Regions from separate parts of the Alishewanella sp. HH-ZS genome, predicted to be linked through region 2. Evidence: predicted binding sites of a transcription regulator. Region 2 holds the regulator's gene; each other region holds the start of a gene.
What was found. The regulator FNR, encoded in region 2, switches genes on or off when oxygen is low (the NO sensors DNR and NnrR bind a similar motif). The targets are predictions, from matches to a motif close to TTGATCTAGATCAA.
Positions count from the first base shown of each region.

Region 1 (4,465 bases), on a different contig from region 2:
TGAGCCAGACAATGGGACCGCCACGCGATAAGGTCAGCATTAACAGGTTGTCAGAGTAAGTACTGTGAATCCCCCACTTCTGATGTGGCGTGATCCAGTTCAGCACAATTTCTTTGTTACCATTCGACTTCTTGTTCAGCACCGGCTGCACTGTTTTCAGGTTAATCGGCGGCTTGTAGCTACACAGCTGCTCACCGAAGTCGCGCATCCACTCATGGTCCTGATAGAACTGCTGACGGCCGGTAATGGTGCGCCAAGGGATCAGTTCATGCACGTTGGTATAGCCAGCGTTGTAAGACACATGCTCATCTTCCAGCCCTGACCAGGTGGGTGAGCTGATGATCTTGCGTGGCTGGGCCACGATGTCATGGAAGCGGATTTTCTCTTCTTCCTTTTTGGTCGCCAGATGGGTATGGTCGCGGCCGGTGATTTTACTCAGTGCGCCCCAGGCTTTTACCGCCACGTGGCCGTTGGTTTCCGGTGCCAGCGTCAGGATCATTTCTGCGGCATCGATAGCGCTATCGATTTTCGCCATACCTTTATTCACGCCGTCAGCGGTATGTACCCGGTTCAGCTTACGCAGAAACTCCACTTCATCCTTGGTATCCCAGCTAATGCCTTTACCGCCGTTACCGATTTTCTCCAGCAGTGGACCCACTGAAGTAAAGCGGGCATAGGTATTAGGGTAGTCGCGTTCTACAATATTAATGTGTGGCATAGTGATGCCCGGAATGGCCTCACATTCCCCTTTCCACCAGGCTTTTACGCCATAAGGCTGTGCCAGCTCGGCAGGCGTATCGTGGTGCATCGGTGTGGTTACAACATCGGTTTCCACGCCTAAGTGACCAACGGCAGCTTTAGAGAACGCCTGAGCGATGCCTTTAAAGATTTCCCAGTCACTGCGGGCTTCCCACACCGGATCAATGGCCGCGGTTAACGGGTGAATAAAAGGATGCATATCCGAGGTATTCATATCGTCTTTTTCATACCAGGTGGCGGTAGGCAGTACGATGTCGGAATACAGACAGGTGGTAGACATGCGGAAATCCAGCGTCACCCACAGATCGACCTTACCTTCAGCCGGCTGATCGGTCCATTCCACATCTTCCGGCTTTTTACCGCCAAAACCGCCTAAATCTTTGCCAAGCAGGCCGTGTTTGGTGCCCAGTAAGTGCCGCAGCATATATTCATGGCCTTTACCGCTGGAACCCAGCAGGTTAGAGCGCCAGATAAACATATTGCGTGGGAAGTTTTGTGGGTTTTCCGGTTGCTCACAGGCAAATTTAATATTGCGCGAGGTTAATTGCTCCACCACATAGTCTTTCAGCTCTTTGCCGGCAGCTTTGGCTGCGGCCGCCAGTTTTAGCGGATTCGTGCCCAGCTGTGGTGCTGAAGGTAACCAGCCCATGCGTTCGGCGCGGCTGTTATAGTCGACAATACTGCCAGACCATTTGTCTTTATTGGCCAGTGGCGAAATGACTTCCGTCATATCCAGCTTTTCGTAACGCCATTGGCTGGAATGATTGTAGAAGAACGAGGTACCGTTCATATGGCGTGGTGGCCGTTGCCAATCCAGCGCAAAGGCCAGTGGGGTCCAGCCGGTTTGTGGCCGTAGTTTTTCCTGACCGACATAGTGCGCCCAGCCGCCACCACTTTGACCGATACAGCCACACATCATCAGCATATTGATCAGGCCTCGGTAGTTCATATCCATGTGGTACCAGTGGTTCAGCGCGGCGCCGACGATGACCATGGAGCGGCCTCGGGTTTTATCGGCATTACGGGCAAACTCACGCGCGACCCGAATCACATCATCCGGCTTCACGCCGGTAATGGCTTCTTGCCAGCCCGGGGTGTAAGGCACGTTATCGGTATAGGATTTCGCCCGGCTTTCATCACCAATACCATTATCCACACCATATTGCGCCAGCATCAGGTCAAATACGGTAGCGACCAGCGCGGTACCGCCACTGGCCAGCTCGACGCGTTTAGCAGGAATTTTGCGCATTTGTACATCAGCATGATCGGTATGCTGGAAGTATTGGTACTCGTGTGGTGCACCACCAAAATACGGGAAGCCAACATCCACCAGCTCGTCGCGGTTGTCTTTTAAACTCAGCTGCAGCTCCAGCTCACCGTCTTTGTCTTTTTGCTCCAGGTTCCATTTGCCGGCCTGGCCCCAACGATAACCAATGGCACCATTCGGGCTGGTCAGGCGACCATCTTTGTTAACAGCAATGGTTTTCCAATCCGGGTTATTGTCTTCACCCAGGTTATTGACCAGATCGGCCGCGCGCAGGAAGCGGCCGGTGGTATAGAAGCCGTTCTGTTCTTGTTCGCCCCCTCCCTGGGGCTCACCGGCTGCGCCGGCCGCCGTCGCGTTGCTCCCGCGTCCAAAATCGTTCCCGACGATTTTGTCCAACATGACCAACATCGGCATATCGGTAGTACGGCGTACATAGTCGGTAAAGTAAGCACTGGGGTTGTTGACGTGGAATTCTTTTAAAATCACATGGCCAAAGGCCATGGCCAGTGCCGCGTCAGTACCCTGACGTGGATGCAGCCAGGTATCACCAAATTTCGAGGCTTCCGAGTAGTCCGAGGTGATAACACAGGTCTTGGTACCCTTGTAGCGAACTTCAGTTAAGAAGTGCGCATCCGGGGTCCGGGTTTGCGGCACATTCGAGCCCCAAACGATAATGTAGTTCGAGTTATACCAGTCGGCGGATTCTGGTACGTCGGTTTGCTCGCCCCAAATTTGCGGTGAGGCCGGGGGTAAGTCGCAGTACCAGTCGTAAAAGCTTAAACAGTTACCGCCAATCAGCGACAGATAACGGGCACCGGCGGCGTAGGACACCATCGACATAGCCGGAATAGGCGAGAAACCGGTTACCCGATCCGGGCCATAGGTTTTAGTGGTGTAAACGTTAGAAGCGGCAATCAGCTCGTTCACCTCATCCCAACTGGCACGGACAAAGCCACCCAAACCGCGGCGTTCTTTGTAGCTTTTGGCTTTTAGTGGATCGCTGACGATTGATTCCCAGGCTTTCACCGGATCTTTATGCTGCACCCGGGCTTCACGCCACAGCTTCATCAGTTGCTGCCGCACTTTCGGATATTTCAGCCGGTTGGCACTGTAGATATACCAGGAATAGCTGGCGCCACGCGGACAGCCACGGGGTTCATGGTTTGGCAGATCCGGACGGGTACGCGGATAGTCGGTTTGCTGGGTTTCCCAGGTGACCAGGCCGTCTTTGACATAGATTTTCCAACTACAAGAGCCGGTACAGTTTACACCGTGCGTGGAACGTACCACCTTATCGTGCTGCCAGCGTTGCCGGTAGCCTTGCTCCCAGGTCCGGTCCTCATTGGTGGTCACCCCGTGGCCATTGGCGAAGGGGGTTTTGCGGGTTTTAAAAAACCGCAGTTTATCTAACAGATGACTCATACTTGACTCCTGGTCCTGTCCTGCATGAACAGAGGTTTTTGCTTTTTCAGTAAGCACACTATAGAAACTACCACTCAATTCTGCTTGATTCAGATCAAGGTTGCCATGCTGCTAAATTGCTGAAAATTAAGAAAAATACCCCAAAGGTGGTAGTGCGCTAATTGGCTAAATGCTTGAAAATGCAGGCCTTGGCTGCAGGCGTCTACTCACTTTGTCTGAAGGTGTACTCTGGCTGGGAAAAAGGGGGTAGCCCAAGTATCCCCGTAGATTTGGTAAGCGGATTTTTCTGCAGGAAAGGCGCTGGCGGGTTAAGCTTAGAACAGACAGTAGTGGGAGTTTCAGATGCGCACCTTTTCAATTGTTACCCGGATCAATATCGCTCTGGCCTGTATCGTGACGTTGGCATTATCAACGATGATGGTGTCGTATTGGTTGTCGGATAAGGCTGACAGCGATGCGCATGCAGTTAATGTTGCCGGCTCGCTGCGGATGCAAAGCTATCGCCTGGCCTGGTTAACGCTGCAACAGGACGTCACTAAACTGCAAAGAGCCAATGAGCAATTTGCCAGCAGTTGGCAGCATCCCGTTTTTCAGCGTTTTTTGCATCAGCCAGACATTCTGCAAAAATACCAGAGTGCTTTTCAGCACTGGCAACAGTTGGCGCCTGCGCTGGAGTCTGGCGCCGTCCCTCCAGCCGAATTGGAAGCCGGCTTGGCCGAGCAGGTCAGATTGTTGGATGAGCTGGTGCTGGTGATCCAGCAGGATGCAGAGCAAAAGGTTAAGGCATTTCGCTCGGTGCAGGTTATTGCGGTGATGGCCACCATCTTGCTGTCGATCATCGTCATGTATTGGCTGAAGGTGATGGTGGAGGAGCCGTTAAAAGAGTTGATCCGCGGTGCCCGGCGTATTGCGCAGGGCGACTTTACTCACCGTATCACGCCGCAGCATCAGGATGAGCTCGGGATGTTAGCCACCAGCTTTAATAAGATGAATACGGCCATTGGTTATATGTACGGC
Region 1 covers NZ_LZEJ01000002.1:87,075-91,539, reverse strand. The annotation lists gene A9165_RS01610 (nitrate reductase subunit alpha) at 1-3,448, opposite strand, end outside; gene A9165_RS01605 (ATP-binding protein) at 3,791-4,465, shown strand, end outside.
Region 1: A9165_RS01610 (nitrate reductase subunit alpha) is a predicted target of FNR. The motif match lies at 3,533-3,546, and genes of this name have one in related genera.

Region 2 (4,465 bases):
GTATTTTGGTGAGTTCACCGGCATTGAAAAATCGCACGAAGGCTACCTACGCTGGATCAGTTTGTTATTAACGCTACCGGTGTTGTTGTATGCCGGTAAGCCCTTTACGGTTAGCGCCTGGCGCAGCATTAAGGCCCGGCAGATGAATATGGATGTGCCGGTCAGCCTGGCGCTGTGGTATACCTATCTGGCGTCATCCTATGCCACCGTCTTTCATACCGGTGAAGTCTATTTTGAATCAGTCTGTATGTTTATTTTCCTGCTGCAACTGGGCAAGTTTTTTGAATACCGGGCCCGGGCACAGGCGCGCGAAGCCACCAGCAACTTGCTGAAAATTATGCCGGTAACCGCCACCCAGCTCACTGCTAACGGGCCGCAAGCGACGTCGGCGCGGCGCCTGCAACCGGGTGATCGGATCCTGGTAAAGGCCGGTGAAACCCTGCCCGCTGATGGTCTGGTACTGGAAGGTCAAAGCTCGGTTGACGAATCGATGCTGACCGGTGAATACCGGCCGATCAGCAAAATGCCCGGTGAGCAGGTGTTGGCCGGCAGTATTAATCACGATGGCTTACTGACCATTCAGGTGACTGAAGTGCTGGCACACTCCCGGCTGGGACAAATCATCCAGCTGCAACAACAAACCCTGAGTCAAAAGCCCAAACTGGTCGAGAAAACCGATCAGTTGGCAAAGTACTTCGTCGAGCGTTTACTGGTAATTGCCGTGCTGACTTTCGGCCTCTGGTATTTCTGGTGGAATCCGGATCGCGCGTTTTGGGTGACGCTCTCGGTGTTGGTGGCAACCTGCCCTTGTGCCCTTAGCCTGGCGACGCCGACCGCCATTACCTGTGCCCTCGCCCGCCTCAACCGCCAGGGCATACTGATCAAAAACGCTCAGGCGTTAGAAGCCTTGCCACAGATCACCCATATTGTACTGGACAAAACCGGCACCCTGACCGAAGGTAAGTTTAGTGTCGAAAGCGTCGAGATGCTAAGCACGGCTTACACTGAGCAACAGGCACTGAATCTGATTGCAAATCTGGAACGTTACTCCGAACACCCGATAGCCCGAGCCTTTGCGCCCTATCAGACAGCTGCCGAAGAGCTGCAACAGGTAACGGTCAGTGTCGGTGCCGGGATCAGCGGGTACTGGCAACAACAAGCGGTGCGGGTCGGCAGTGCCAGTTTTTGTCAGCTAAGCCGCACTGTCAGCGGCGCCATGGTCTATCTGACGATTAACCAGCAGCCGATAGCTGCTGTGACCCTGAGTGACAGAGTACGGCCGGAAGTTCCGGCGCTGCTGGCCAGTTTACAACAACAGGGCTATCAATTGGGGATGTTAACCGGCGACAGCTCATCACAGGCCGAGCAACTGGCCAGCGAATTACAGCTTAACTTTATGCATAAAGGCTGTACGCCAGAACAAAAAGTGACGCATATCCAGCAGCTGATTAGCGAAGGCAAGCAGGTACTGATGCTGGGCGATGGCATTAACGACAGCCCGGGCTTTAACGCTGCCCATATTTCGGTTGCGGTGCACTCAGGCGCCGATCTGTCTAAAAATCAGGCTGATGTGGTGTTATTAAAACCCGATGTGAGTCTGTTAGCCGCATTGCTCAAAGGTGGCAAAACCACCGCCAGCGTGATAAGGCAAAATCTCGGATGGTCTGTCGGTTATAATTTGATTATTATTCCGCTGGCCGTAGCTGGTTTTGTCTCGCCCTATATTGCAGTGATCGGTATGTCGTTCAGCTCGTTATTGGTGGTATCGAATTCATTGAGGTTACTAAAGAAATGAGCATCATTTACGTACTTATCCCGATAGCCATCTTCTTTGTCGCAATGGGGATCTGGATTTTCTTCTGGGCGGTGCGCTCGAAACAGTTTGAAGATCTGGAAAAAGAAGGGCTGAGCATCCTGTTTGACGAGGACGATAAGCCAAAACCATCCGCGAACAAAGATGAGCCCTGATTATCTGGCCGCGCTGCTGATCGGCCTGCTGGGCAGCAGTCACTGTCTGGTAATGTGCGGCGGCATTGCCAGTGCCTTGCAACTTAGCGTGCCGGCTGAGCGCCGCCACTCAGGTTATACTTACCCTCTGCTTCTCAGTGCCGGCCGCTTAACCACCTACAGCCTGTTTGGTGCCCTGGTCGGCTACTTTGGTCTGACCGCAATGCAGCTGGCTGGCGCCTCCATGCTCTGGTTACGCTTGCTGGCAGGCGTCTTACTGGTTGCTATGGCACTCTATATCGCCCGGCTCTGGTTTGGCCTGACGCAGTTGGAACGACTTGGTCAAAAGCTCTGGCAGCGCGTCCAGCCCTATACCAAGGCGCTGTTACCACTTGACTCAGCGACGAAAGCCTATCGGTATGGCCTGCTGTGGGGCTTTTTGCCCTGCGGTCTGGTCTATTCGACCCTTAGCTGGAGTCTGGCCAGCGGCAGCCCTTTTCATGGTGCCCTGCTGATGCTGAGCTTTGGCTTGGGCACCTTGCCGGCGATCCTGGCCGTTGGTGGCGCCGCACAGCTACTGCGCCAGCTGAAAAGCGCCTTGTGGTTTCGCTATAGCACCGCCGCTATACTGGCTATCTACGGCATTTATACGATATGGCTTGCTTTGCAGAGGTTAGTTTTTTAAGCTAGCTACTATATTAGGGAATTCAGGGTTTATTCGATGCAACGCTCGGCGATTAATTGTCAGGATTGTGGTTTTAGTCAGTTGTGCCTGCCGTTTTCACTCAACGATCAGGAAATGACCAAGCTGGATGACATTATTCAGCGCAAACGACCGTTACATAAAGGCGATATCCTGTTTGAAAGCGGCACCGCCCTGAAAGCACTGTATGCGGTACGCACCGGTTCCTTTAAAACCTTTACCCTGACCGAGCAAGGTGAGCAGCAAATTACCGGCTTCCATTTACCCGGCGATATTATCGGTTTTGATGCGATTAATACCCAGCAGCATATGAGCTACGCCGAAGCGCTGGAAACCGGCATGATTTGCGAGATCCCCTTTAACAACCTGGAAATGTTACTGGACCAGCTACCCAAGTTACGGCAGCAGATGATGCGGCTGATGAGTCAGGATATCCAGGCTGATCAGCAGATGTTGTTGCTGTTAAACCGCAAAACTGCCGAACAAAAACTGGCCACCTTTTTAAACCATCTGGCCTCGCGCTACGGTAACCGTGGTTTTTCCTCCAAAGCCTTCCGCCTGACCATGACCCGCAGTGATATCGGCAATTACCTGGGTTTAACCGTTGAAACCATTAGCAGGCTGCTGAGTAAATTACATAAAGATCAGATCATCGAAGTGGATGGCAAACTGATAACCATTTTAGATGCCCCTGCCTTAAGTAACCTCGCCGGTCAGTGTTAATCGGTATTTTGTTGATTTAACACAAAGGCCAGCCTACCAACTCCGGTTATGTTGACTACACTTAATCTAACAGATTGCGTGCATCAACCTGGTAACCGGAGTCATTATGTCGATTTATAACAATGTTTTAGTGGTATTAGATCCCACGACTGAACAACAGAAAGCCCTCGACCGCGCCCTGGAGCTAAGCCGCAAACAAGGCGGTAAACTGACCGCGTTTTTATCGGTATACGAATTCTCCTATGAGATGACCACCATGCTATCCGGTGACGAACGCGAAGCAATGAAGCAGGCGGTGATTAAAGATCGCGAAATCTGGGTCAGTGGCTTACTGCAGCAGGCTCAGGCGCAAGGACTGGAGATCAGTATTCAGGTGGTCTGGCATAACAGACCGTTCGAAGCCGTCGTCAAAGCTGTGCTGGAGCATAACTTTGATCTGGTGATCAAAGGCACCCATGACCACGATGTGCTGAAATCGATGATTTTCACCCCAACTGACTGGCATATTTTGCGCAAATGCCCCTGCCCGGTGCTGCTGGTAAAAGAGCATGCCTGGCCGGCGCAAGGTAATATTATCGCCGCTGTTAATGCCGGCAGTGAGCAGGAGCATCATAAATCCCTGAATAACAGGGTGATTGATAAAGCTAAACAAATGGCTGCCATGCTAAATGCCAGGGTGCATCTGGTGAATGCCTACCCCGGTACTCCGGTTAATATCGCCATCGAGATCCCGGAATTTAATCCGCAGGAATATAACAGCACCATGCAGCGACATCATAAGGATGCCGTGAAGCAACTGGCAGCCGAACATCAGATCCCGGCAGAGCAATGTCATGTGCTGGAAGGGATGCCGGAAGATGTGATCCCGAAATTGGCACGGCAGCTTGATGCCGAGATGGTATTAATTGGCACTATCGGCCGCACCGGCTTATCGGCGGCCATTATCGGTAATACCGCTGAGCATGTGATTGACCGTCTGGATTGTGATGTGCTGGCCTTAAAACCGGCCAATTTTGTCTGTCCGCTGGAGAAATCCTAGCCTTCCAGCCTCTGCCTCTTTTGAACAGGCGCACCCTTGGGTATAATGTGCGC
Region 2 covers NZ_LZEJ01000007.1:75,330-79,794, reverse strand. The annotation lists gene A9165_RS04400 (heavy metal translocating P-type ATPase) at 1-1,795, shown strand, start outside; gene ccoS (cbb3-type cytochrome oxidase assembly protein CcoS) at 1,792-1,968, shown strand; gene A9165_RS04390 (sulfite exporter TauE/SafE family protein) at 1,958-2,632, shown strand; gene fnr (fumarate/nitrate reduction transcriptional regulator Fnr) at 2,669-3,373, shown strand; gene uspE (universal stress protein UspE) at 3,480-4,412, shown strand.

Region 3 (4,465 bases), on a different contig from region 2:
TGCTCCTGCTGACTAAGTGCACTATTCAGCAAATAAAGCCGCAGCAGTCCTCCCAGCTCCAGCTGTTCAATCAGCCGCGCCCAGGCGTCGACCTGGGCCGCAAAACGGATAGAAAAACGTTGCTCATCCAGCACATCACTATCGGCTGCTGGCAAGCTGTCAAAATGCTGTGCCTGCCACCAGCCCTCGCTAAGTGCGGCTTGTGTATCGGCATCGTCGGCAAATTGTGCATCCGCTTGCTCATCTTGCCGTGCGTAATAAGCTGCCTGCTGCGACTCACTGCCCTCAGCAAAACGCAAGTCAGCGCGTGCATTAACCTCAACCGGTGCCGCATACTCAACATTAGATGGTAGCCAATTATCTGGCTCAGGCTGTGCGTGCTGCTGTGGCTGTCGTGGCTTTAGCACAGCTGCCAGCTGGCTACTGGCCTGAGTTGCGGCACTGCCGGCAGCGGTATCCGTGATTGGGTTGGACTCCGGCGCCGCCTGGCGCTCAGACTTTTTTGCCGCAGTCTCCTGTGCTGCCAGAGTACCAGGTACCACTACACCACGTCTGGCCATTATGCGGGCGGTAACCGGATCAATTGCGGAGGTCGCTGCTGTAGGGGCGTCATCTGCACTGACAGCTGTCGCTGTCTCAGCAATCACTGCAGCAGGCTGCGGCTGAAGTGGTGTTGCTGGGTTGGTATCAGCCGGCATCACACTGGTTAGGGGCTCAGCGGCTGTGGGCGGTGCCGGCTGAACCGGCGTTGGCGCGACCGTTGTCACCACAGACGACTCAGTAGCGCGGCGCTGTGGGCTCAATGCCTTATTTTCGCTTAGCACTGGCGGCTGACCACCTTGCGCCGCCGGCACAAAAGCCAGGGTGCGTAACAGCGCCATTTCCAGGCCTATCGCTGGGTCAGGCGCGTAAGGCAGATCTTTTTTGCCACTTAACAGCAATTGATAATACAGTTGGATGGCTTCCGGGCTTTGGCTGGCGGCAAACTGGCGCACCGCATCCGGATAATCACTGTGCTCAGCCAAGGCCGGCTGTAACTGACTCAGAGCGGTCAGATGCAACAGGCTTAACACATCGTCCAGCACTTGCAGATAATCCGCCTGCTGGCTTAACAGCTGCTGTAAACTGTGTTGCAGTGCTGCTAAATCGGCCGTGAGCAGGCTTTGCAGTAACTGCACTGCCCAGCTAGTATCTAACAGCCCCAACATCTCCCGCACCGGCTGCAACCTGACCTCACCGTTACCGAGCGCAATAGCCTGATCGGTCAGACTTAACGAATCGCGCAGGCTGCCTTTGGCCGCCTTGGCTAACAATTGCAGCGCAGACTCATCAAAGGGTAATTGCTCGGCACTCAGAACCGCCGCCAGATGCTGCTGAATTTGCGCGACGGTGAGCGCCTTTAAACTAAACTGCAAACAACGTGACAGTACCGTCACCGGCAGCTTTTGTGGATCCGTCGTGGCAAGTAAAAACTTAACGTGTGGTGGCGGCTCTTCCAGCGTTTTTAATAAGGCATTAAAGCTGTGACGTGACAGCATATGCACTTCGTCAATCAGATAGACTTTATAACGGCCGCGGCTGGGTGCGTATTGCACATTATCCAGCAAGTCGCGGGTATCTTCGACCTTAGTGCGGGATGCGGCATCAATTTCCATCAAATCAACATAGTTGCCGGCATCAATCTCTAGACAGGTACTACACTGGCCACAAGGGGTAGCGGTAATGCCGGTTTCACAGTTCAGACTTTTGGCAAAGATTCGGGCAATGGTGGTTTTACCGACACCCCGGGTGCCGGTAAATAAATAGGCATGGTGCAAACGTGCACTGCTAAGGGCATTCGCCAGCGCGGTTTTTACATGCTGCTGGCCAACCAGCTCACTAAACTGGCGCGGCCGCCATTTTCTGGCCAGAACCTGATAACTCATGCCGGCATCCTGTATCGCTATAATGTAGCGCTAGCCTACCGCTATTCGCCGTGATACTCAACCAAACTACACAGGCTTAAGCCCAGCTTTTCCAAGCGTGCTACGCCACCAAGCTCAGGCAAGGCAATAACAAAGGCGGCATCAGTCACAGTACCACCCAGGCGCCGTACCAGCTGCACAGTAGCATCGATGGTGCCACCGGTAGCCAGCAAGTCATCGACCAGCAATACTTTGTCGCCAGCGACGATAGCATCAGCATGCAGTTCCAGCGCATCTTCGCCGTACTCCAGCGAATACGCCTGAGAAATACGCTCCCGCGGTAACTTACCAGGCTTGCGTACCGGCACAAAGGCCACACCCAGCGCATACGCCAGCGGGGCACCAAAAATAAAACCGCGCGACTCAGTACCGATAATTTTCGTAATACCGGCAGCCTGATACCGGGTGACGAAAGCATCAATTACCTTTTTAAAACTGGGGCCATCCTGCATCAGGCTGGTGACATCGCGAAAGGTAATGCCCGGTTTGGGATAATTTTCTACCGTTTTAATCACGGCCTTTAGTTCGGTTGCAAGCTGTTGGTAGTCCATGCATAAACCCTTAAATCAATACAGACAAAAAAGCCGCCTCGGTGGCGGCTAATACCCGGCGTAGCGTTACTTTTAAGATAGTAACTGAAACCAGCGGACAATTGGGGCCAAACATAACAGGCCAGCGAAACAAATAACAAATAATATTAACTGCTTCAGGTTGAAGCTGTCTTTAAAGTTTTCATCAGCCATACTGCTTTACCGCCTACAAGTTGATCTACATCAAAACCGGCGCCTATGGTAATGAATTTCGACTGTTTTGAAAAGCAACAACGCTAATTCAGCACAAAGAAAAGCCCCGGCATAACGCCGGGGCTTATTAGCTGCTGAACATCAGCTTATAACAATTAGAAGTTATAAGACAGGTTCAGGAAGGCTCTGCGGCCGTAGAAATCGTACTGAGAGTACAATACGGCATTACCTGCAGTACGAACTGCTGACGGTGATGCATTTGGTGGCTCTTTATCAAACAGGTTGGCAATACCGAAGGTTACATCGAAGCCTTGGAAATCTGTCTGAACAGATGCCGAGTGCAGGATATAAGTCGGAGTATCAGCAACGAAAGTTGATGCCTGACCACGGTAAGTGGTGCGGTTGCCGTTAGCGAAATACTTGTAATCGTCCGTTGCAGCAACATAACGGGTATTCCAGGTATAACGCCAGCCATCACGACTTAAGGTCGCTGATAAGGTACCAACATGCTTAGGTTCACCAATATCACCCACATAAGTAGATGGGATACTATCCGGGAACTGCTTAAATGAACGCTCTAACTGTACGGTATGGTCTAAACGCAGACGCAGACGACCGAAAGCGAAGTCATCTTCGTAGGTGGCCATAAAGTCCGCACCACGAACATTTTGCTGTGATACGTTAACATAACCACCACGTACTTCGGCAATACCCCAGTCACCGTTTACACCAGTGCGACGGGTAAACTGATTACAGAATGGATCGTTCGGGAAGTTCTCTGAACGGTAACACAGACCAATAACAGTACCACCACCGATGTTGTTAACCTGACCGTTGATCACGACATCATAGTAATCTGCAGAGAAACCGTAAGTGCTTTCCGGGCTCTTCCACACCAGACCAATACCTTTAGAAACTGAAGTTTCTGCCTCTAACAGGCCTGCACCACCACCGGTAACAGAGGTCATTGAACTACCTGCTGTTACATAGGTATCTGGTACACCGCCAGCCTGACAGTTGGCCGCTACGCGTGGATCAAGCGTACCTTCAGCCAGACGACCAGACCAGTTCAAACATGGATCGTTACCGCTCTGGTTCAGGAAACCTGTTTGGTTTTGCAGATACAGTTCAAACAGTGCCGGGGCACGGAAAGATGAACCACGTGAAGCACGCAGCTGGAAGCCGTGACCGATAACCCAGTTAGCCGATACTTTATAAGTATTATCGCTACCATAGGTAGAGACATCAGTCCAACGGGTAGAAGCGGTCAAATCGAAGCTTTCTACAAACGGCATATCTCGCAGTAATGGAATAAAGACTTCGCCATAAACGGCTTTGGTATTAGCACTACCAGCAGTCACACCGGCACCGGTAGAACCCCACAGGTTACCGGCTAAGGTCGCTTTACCAGGTACGTCATTAATTTCGTCTTTTTGTAATGAAGCACCGAAAGCGGTACTTACAAAACCGGCTGGTAATTCAAAAAGCTCACCAGTGAAGTAACCATCAAAGGTTTGTTGACGGTATGAAGTTGAACCATTATCAACATCAAACAGGAAGTTTTTAACCGCCTGTGACTGATTACCGTTGATATGATCCGGGCTTAACCAGTCAACCAAAGTACAGGGCTTGCCTGATACTGGAGAGTTTTGACCGACACAAGGGCCACCGTACACGGCGTTCTGCGCCATGATCATGGCATCACGTAAGATGATTTTGGTATCATAATCACCGCGGTTATAACTGTTCTGGTACGAC
Region 3 covers NZ_LZEJ01000016.1:23,123-27,587, forward strand. The annotation lists gene dnaX (DNA polymerase III subunit gamma/tau) at 1-1,925, opposite strand, end outside; gene apt (adenine phosphoribosyltransferase) at 1,967-2,515, opposite strand; gene A9165_RS08110 (TonB-dependent siderophore receptor) at 2,863-4,465, opposite strand, start outside.
Region 3: apt (adenine phosphoribosyltransferase) is a predicted target of FNR. The motif match lies at 2,728-2,741, and genes of this name have one in related genera.